Regions from separate parts of the Pseudoalteromonas sp. MB47 genome, predicted to be linked through region 2. Evidence: riboswitches for the same ligand, from Rfam matches in the RefSeq annotation. Region 2 holds a riboswitch; the other holds the start of a gene.
The links. Region 2 has a riboswitch for lysine ahead of lysC (lysine-sensitive aspartokinase 3). Riboswitches for the same ligand answer to the same signal wherever they lie in the genome.
Positions count from the first base shown of each region.

Region 1 (3,421 bases), on a different contig from region 2:
ATTTCACGATCAATGCACACGACATGCTAAGACCTTGTTCACGAGCCCATGCATTTGAAGCTGGGCGAGAGCCAGGGATCACAATCGCGTTTTCTGGGATGGCTTCACCTTTGTCTAGCTGGCGCTCGTTAACGCAATCGTAAACAGGAATGGTTGCCGATAAGCGTACACCCGGCGCAAGTACAGCACCTCTTTCCACAACCACACCTTCAACAATAACGCAGCCTGCACCGATGAATGCGTCATCTTCAATAACCACAGGGCTGGCACCAATTGGCTCAAGCACACCACCTAATTGTACTGCTGCACTTAGATGAACATTTTTACCCACTTGTGCGCATGAACCCACTAATGCGTGGCTGTCGACCATCGTGCCTTCGTCGATGAACGCGCCAATATTTACATATGCTGGTGGCATGATAATGGTGCCTTTAGCAACGTGTGCGCCACGACGAACACTGCTACCACCTGGTACCATACGCACGCCAGCATCGGCTGCAAAGCCTTGTGGAGCTAAGTTGTGCTTATCAACAAAACCACCCGGGAACTCAGTGTTTGTGCCATTTTTAAAGGCTTCTAAAATGCCTTGTTTAACTTCAACATTGGCGTGCCAGTTGCCGTTCTCGTCTTGTGTTGCCGCGCGAACTGCGCCTGATTCTAAGTTGTTTAATAATTCTAACCAGCTCATGATAAAACCTGTTTTTAGTTCCAAGATAAAATTGTGTTGTTTGCGTGGGTGATGCTGTCTGTTTGCTCAAGCTCTAAATGCGTAAGCGGCGGACGTAAATGCGGGGTATTTATTTTACCTTGCAGGTGCATCAGTACTTTTACGGGGATTGGATTTGCCACAGCGAATAAACTTTGAATCGCTTGCGACCAATCGGTGAATAGATTTGGGTATTGACCACTTAAACTGCGTTTAACAAACTCATGGGTTTGACTCGGCCAAGCATTCGCGGCAACCGAAACTAAACCTTTTGCTCCTGCTTGAGCAAAATACGGCATAAGAGCATCATCGCCACTAAATATGGCCAGTGTTGGCGATGCCGTTCTAAAGCCTTCAAATTTGCTAATGTCGCCACTGGCTTCTTTTAAAGCCCAAAGATTTTTGTGGTCAGCAAGGTTTTTGATCACCTGCGGTGAAATCTCAACTGCACTGCGTCCAGGTACGTTATACAGCATACATGGGTGATTACTTGCATCAAGAAGGCTTTCAAACCAATGTGTTTGGCCAACTACCCCAGGTTTTGCATACAGAGGTGAGCCCAATAGATAGCCATGAATAGGTAGTTGGTTGCAGTATTCAACCCAAGCAACTTGTTGCTTGAGGTTCATGCCGCCCACAGCAACCATGAGTGGTACACTCGGTGCTAATTGGCAAACATGCTCCACGATGGCTTGTTGCTCTTTGAGTGAAAGCGCCAGTCCTTCACCGGTACTGCCAAGTAATAAAATGCCGTTATTTGCATCTTGCTGCTCAGCGACCAGTTGTTCAAGGGCCGTGTAATCGACCTCGCCAGATTCAGAAAATGGCGTGACAAGCGCTGTCCATAATGGATAGTCGTTTAAATCAAAATTGTTGATCATCTCTCACGAACTTATAAGGTATTCGAAGAGTTTATGCGGGAACATTTGAATGGAGCCGCATGTCGTCGTTCGAACAAGGTATAATTCGAAGAGCGAATGGGCTTAAAATAATAAAGACGCGACGGCCTTATTATACTAAGACCAGAAGCTCTCCACCAAACTAATCAATAGCGCTTTGCTATTGTTGGTGACAGTCGCTGGGATTCAGCCCAGTCGCCCGAAATAAGCACCTCACAAACGGTGTTACTTCTCGGCGTTAATTCCCCTCACGTATGATCAACAGAGTCTGTGCTCTTCCCATACGCTACCTGAATAACGCACCTCTTCCAGCCCTTTATGCTCGCTTTAAAGGTTAAAGCCAACATAGTTAAATAGGGTATTTGCAGCGATTAAAGCATTTTAGCCGTCTAGGTGTCAAGGCGAGGAATTTGTTTTTTAGTGACCGAATTTGCAACATGGTTACGTATAACCGTGTTTTTACGTACACTTAGCGCTAACCAAATCAATTGGAAAAATGATGGAAAAATTTAACGATATTTATCAACGAGCCGTATCTCGAAAGGGCAGTGAAGAAATGCTGCAAGCACTGTTATCAAACCCGCTCGACGATGCTGATATTGCTAAAATGCATGACGATTTATGGTTAGAAGAGTTCACGCGTAAAGTCTTTCAAAGCGGTTTTTATTGGTCTGTTATCAATAATAAATGGGCTGGTTTTCGTGATGTGTTTTGGGATTTCAGTGTAGAAAAATTGTTGATGATGCCGCCAGATATGCTCGAGCAAAAAGCCAGTGATGAGCGAATTGTTCGTAATTTTAAAAAAGTACAAACGATCCCAGAAAATGCGTACATGATCCACGAAGTTGCTGAGAAGCATGGCAGCTTTAGCCAATTTATTGCAGATTGGCCTACTGACAATATTATTGGTTTGTGGGCTTATCTTAAAAAGCATGGTGCGCGTTTAGGGGGAAATACTGGCCCATACGCTTTACGAGCGCTTGGTAAAGATACTTTTTTACTTTCTCGGGATGTAGAAGCCTATTTGCGTGCCCATGAGTTGATAGATGGCGGCTTACAAACTAAAAAGTCACTGCAAGCAGCGCAAGATTTTTTCAACGAATTACAACAGCAAAGCGGTTACAGCCTGCAGGCACTAAGCCAACTAGTGGCCTATGGTGTAGGCGATAATCGTGTGGGTGTCGCAACACGTTAAGGACAGTTATGAAACTGCAAACTCGATACACAGATATTAGTGAACTACTTGCTATCAAGGATATGCCGAGCGCCGTTGCCGAGCCGCAATTACTGCTATTTAATGACAAGCTAGCTGATAATTTCGCAATTAAACACGACAGCGAATTTTTAGCTAAATTGCTATCTGGTTCAACGATAGATAACGACGTTGCGCCGGTTGCTCTTGGTTACTCAGGTCATCAATTTGGTCATTTTTCACCGCGTCTTGGTGATGGTAGAGCGCATTTACTTGGTGCTATTGCAGATAAAGATGGCACATTGTGGGACTTGCAGCTAAAAGGCGCTGGAGCAACAGTGTTCTCGCGCGGTGGTGATGGTCGCTGTGCCATTGGTCCAGCTGTTCGAGAGTACATTATGAGTGAGGCACTTCATGCGCTTGGCATCGCAACTACGCGCTGTTTAGCTGTGGTTACAACTGGCGAAACGGTATATCGTCAGCCACCACGCCCGGGGGCAGTTGTTACTCGCCTAGCTCAAAGTCACATCCGTGTTGGTTCATTTCAATACTTAGCTACACAAGGTGATATAGAAGGGCTAGAGAAGCTCGTTGATTACGCAATTAATTGTCATTTTCCTTACA
Region 1 covers NZ_VFBD01000023.1:10,832-14,252, forward strand. The annotation lists gene IMPJCBKJ_RS13105 (2,3,4,5-tetrahydropyridine-2,6-dicarboxylate N-succinyltransferase) at 1-688, opposite strand, end outside; gene dapA (4-hydroxy-tetrahydrodipicolinate synthase) at 703-1,587, opposite strand; lysine riboswitch at 1,725-1,921, opposite strand; gene IMPJCBKJ_RS13115 (DNA-3-methyladenine glycosylase I) at 2,105-2,800, shown strand; gene IMPJCBKJ_RS13120 (protein adenylyltransferase SelO family protein) at 2,809-3,421, shown strand, end outside.
Region 1: another riboswitch for lysine. It lies ahead of dapA (4-hydroxy-tetrahydrodipicolinate synthase); the one in region 2 lies ahead of lysC (lysine-sensitive aspartokinase 3).

Region 2 (3,421 bases):
TATCAACCATTTCCAGCATAGGCTCGATGTATTCATCGAACGCTTCAATTACAGCCTGATAGCGTTTTTGCAGTGATTGCACCGCGTTGTCTGCTTTTGCTTGCTCAACAATATTTAAAATTGCGTTTTCATTGTGGGCAAACAATTTCATTATTTTGCGTACCCGATCATCCATAATGCGGCTAAAGCGGCGAAGCTCGTCGTAATCTTCAATTTCACCCGCTTTAGCAAGGCGATTGCCAAGGCGAGCTAAGTCATCAACGAGCACGCTAATCTCTTGAGCAAGACCTAAGTGCTCTTCTTGTAGCAAGAAAGTCGCAAAATCGGCGATCGCGCGGTTTATTTCTAACTGTGATGATTTTGCCAGTGGAATGATAATATCTTGATTCAATAAACGGTTTGTTTCTTTATAAATGCGTTCGTTTGACCATGAAGGCTGCTTTTGTTTTATCGCATTTTGTACGTCTTTCAAGCTGAAATCAGCCATCTTAAAACGTTTAAATAGCAGTTCTAACACCCCCCAATGTTCAGTAAGGGTATTTAATAACTTTTTAGCTGGGATCATAAGGCTCCAGTAAATTCAGACTTTGGTGTTGGCGATTAGTAGTAAATTATGTAATTGAGAATAGTTTTATGCTTTCTATGCTGCTAGAATCCGCGCCGAAACACTCGACTTACAATTTTTACATTATTATAAAGGTTGTTCAAACACCATGGTAACCCCACTTATCCTAACCCTGATAGCGGTGGCATTTTTGCTTATCGTTATAGAGGATATTATCCATGTAAACAAGGCCAAAACGACGCTTTTTTTTGGCACTTTATGCTGGATTATCTTATTTATCTCTCCAATTCATGGGCAAAGCCCAGAAACCATACAACATCAACTGGATCACAACATATTAGAAATCGCGACTTTGTGGCTATTCTTAATGGCTGCGATGACCTTTGTAGCGTATTTAAACTCTAAAGGCTTTATCCAGAATATTGTTCATAAAATTATGCCAAATCAAATCAGTGAACGAAAGCTGATGTTTCTGATTGGTGGTTTTGCATTTCTATTTTCATCTATTTCAGACAACATAACGGCAACTTTAATCTCGCTTGCGGTGGTGATGTCACTTAAGTTAGATCCTAAAAAATTAATAAAATATGCGACCTTAATTGTATTTAGTGTTAACTCGGGTGGGGTGTCGTTGATCACCGGTGATGTGACAACCTTGATGATTTTCTTAGACGAAAAAGTCACCATTGCTAATCTACTATTATTAATTGCCCCTGCACTGACAAGTGTTGCACTGCTGGCGGCGATGTTGTCGGTGGGTATGTCGGGTAATGTTGTGTTTGAAAAACAAGCAGCCCGTCGTATCGAAAAGACAGATATTACCATTGCGGTTATCTTCTTCTCGACGATTATTGCCACGTTAACTTTGAGTGTGCTTTATAGTGTGCCGCCGCTGTTAACCTTTTTATTTGGTTTATCACTTATGTTTTTGGTTGCGCAATTTTTAATGCGCAAAAAAGACGTAAACAAAAAAATCATCGATTATATTCGTGAAATTGAATACGACACCTTATTGTTCTTCGTTGGTGTGTTATTGCTGGTTGGTGCATTAAAAGAAGTGGGCATGCTTGCTAAATTTACTCACTTATATGAGTTGATGGCACCGGAATATGCCAACTACTTGATGGGACTATTATCAGCGGCGGTAGATAACGTACCTCTCACTGCAGCACTTTTAAAAGCTGATATTGTGATGAGCCCTCAGCAATGGTTGTCGTTTACTTACGCAACTGGGGTAGGTGGCTCAATGCTTATAATCGGCTCTGCGGCAGGTATTATTGCCATGAGTAAGGTAAAAGCACTAACCTTTATGAGCTATCTTAAAATGTCGGTTTATTTATTAATTGCTTATACCGTTGGTTATTACGGTTCGCACTTAGCGGGCAGTTTAATTTCATAAAACGACTTGACAGCTAGACGTCTAAACGTTAACTTTCGAAGCCTGCTTTTAACAGCAGGCTTTGTTATTTTAACCAGGTGTTAACTTAACATTCAGAAGAGGTGCGATACTTAGGTAATTAATGTGAGGTGACGAACGCCAATGACCATTAATGAGGGAAGTACTCGCCGAGAAAATTAACCGGACGTCACGGTTATTTTTCGGTTTATGGGGCTGAATCCTCAAAACTGTCACCAAACTAGGTGGAGAGCTTCTGGCATGGACTACTCTTTATTTTCAAAGCACCCCCTTGCCGAGTTCTTCTTGATTTACTGTGGATAGTTTTCCACAAAAGGAGACGACATGAATACCCAATTAGCCGCCAACAGAAAATCAGATTACGTTGTTGCAAAATTTGGTGGCACCAGTGTAGCTAACTTTGATGCTATGAGCCGCTGCGCTGAAATCATTTGTGCTGATAATCAAGTACGTATAGTTGCTGTGAGTGCCAGTGCGGGCGTGACAAACCATTTAGTTGCATTGTGTAAAGCTGATTTGAGTGCGGCTGAACGTGATGAGCACATTACTGGCGTTGTCGCCATTCAAGAAGCAATTTTGGCAGAGCTATCGCTTGATGCTGATTTAGCACATGGCTTTAATGAAACGCTTAAGACTTTTCAAAAGCTAGCATCAGACGGGGCTAAGTCTGTAGCTGAGCAAGATGAACTACTGAGCTTTGGTGAGCGTTTATCATCGTATTTATTTACTCAAGTATTACGCGGTCAAGGTCTTGATGCGGTGCGTTTTGATGTACGTAAAGTGCTAAAAACAGATAGCCAATTTGCTAAAGCTACCCCAAATGTTGCAGCAACCGCTGCGGCTGCTAAAGAGCATTTAGTGCCGCTACTTGATGACCATGTTGTGGTAACTCAAGGTTTTATTGGTAGCAATGAGCACAATCAAACGACCACTTTAGGCCGTGGTGGTTCAGATTACAGTGCTGCATTACTCGCTGAAGCAATTAACGCAAAAAGCGTGCATATTTGGACCGATGTTGTGGGTATTTTCAGTACAGATCCGCGTTTATGCGCTAAAGCAAGCCCAATTGCACGCTTAAGCTTTGATGAAGCGGCAGAAATGGCAACGTTTGGTGCAAAAGTACTGCATCCTGCTACTATTTTACCGGCAAGCCGTAGCCACATTAGTGTGTTTGTTGGTTCAAGCCGTGAGCCGCAATTAGGTGGTACATGGATTGAAAAAGAAAAGTCTCAGCAACCAGGTATTCGTGCGGTAACACAACGTAAAAACCAAATTTTGTTAACGGTTAAAAGCCCAGAAATGCTCCTAGCGAGTGGTTTCTTAGCGCGTGTATTCACTATTTTAAGTGAGTTTAATATTTCGGTTGATTTGGTTACTACCTCCGAGATCAGTGTTGCAATCACTTTAGATAACGCACCAAATGCATCACGCCCTGAGCT
Region 2 covers NZ_VFBD01000020.1:399,109-402,529, reverse strand. The annotation lists gene IMPJCBKJ_RS11355 (hypothetical protein) at 1-565, opposite strand, end outside; gene nhaD (sodium:proton antiporter NhaD) at 714-1,964, shown strand; lysine riboswitch at 2,053-2,225, shown strand; gene lysC (lysine-sensitive aspartokinase 3) at 2,307-3,421, shown strand, end outside.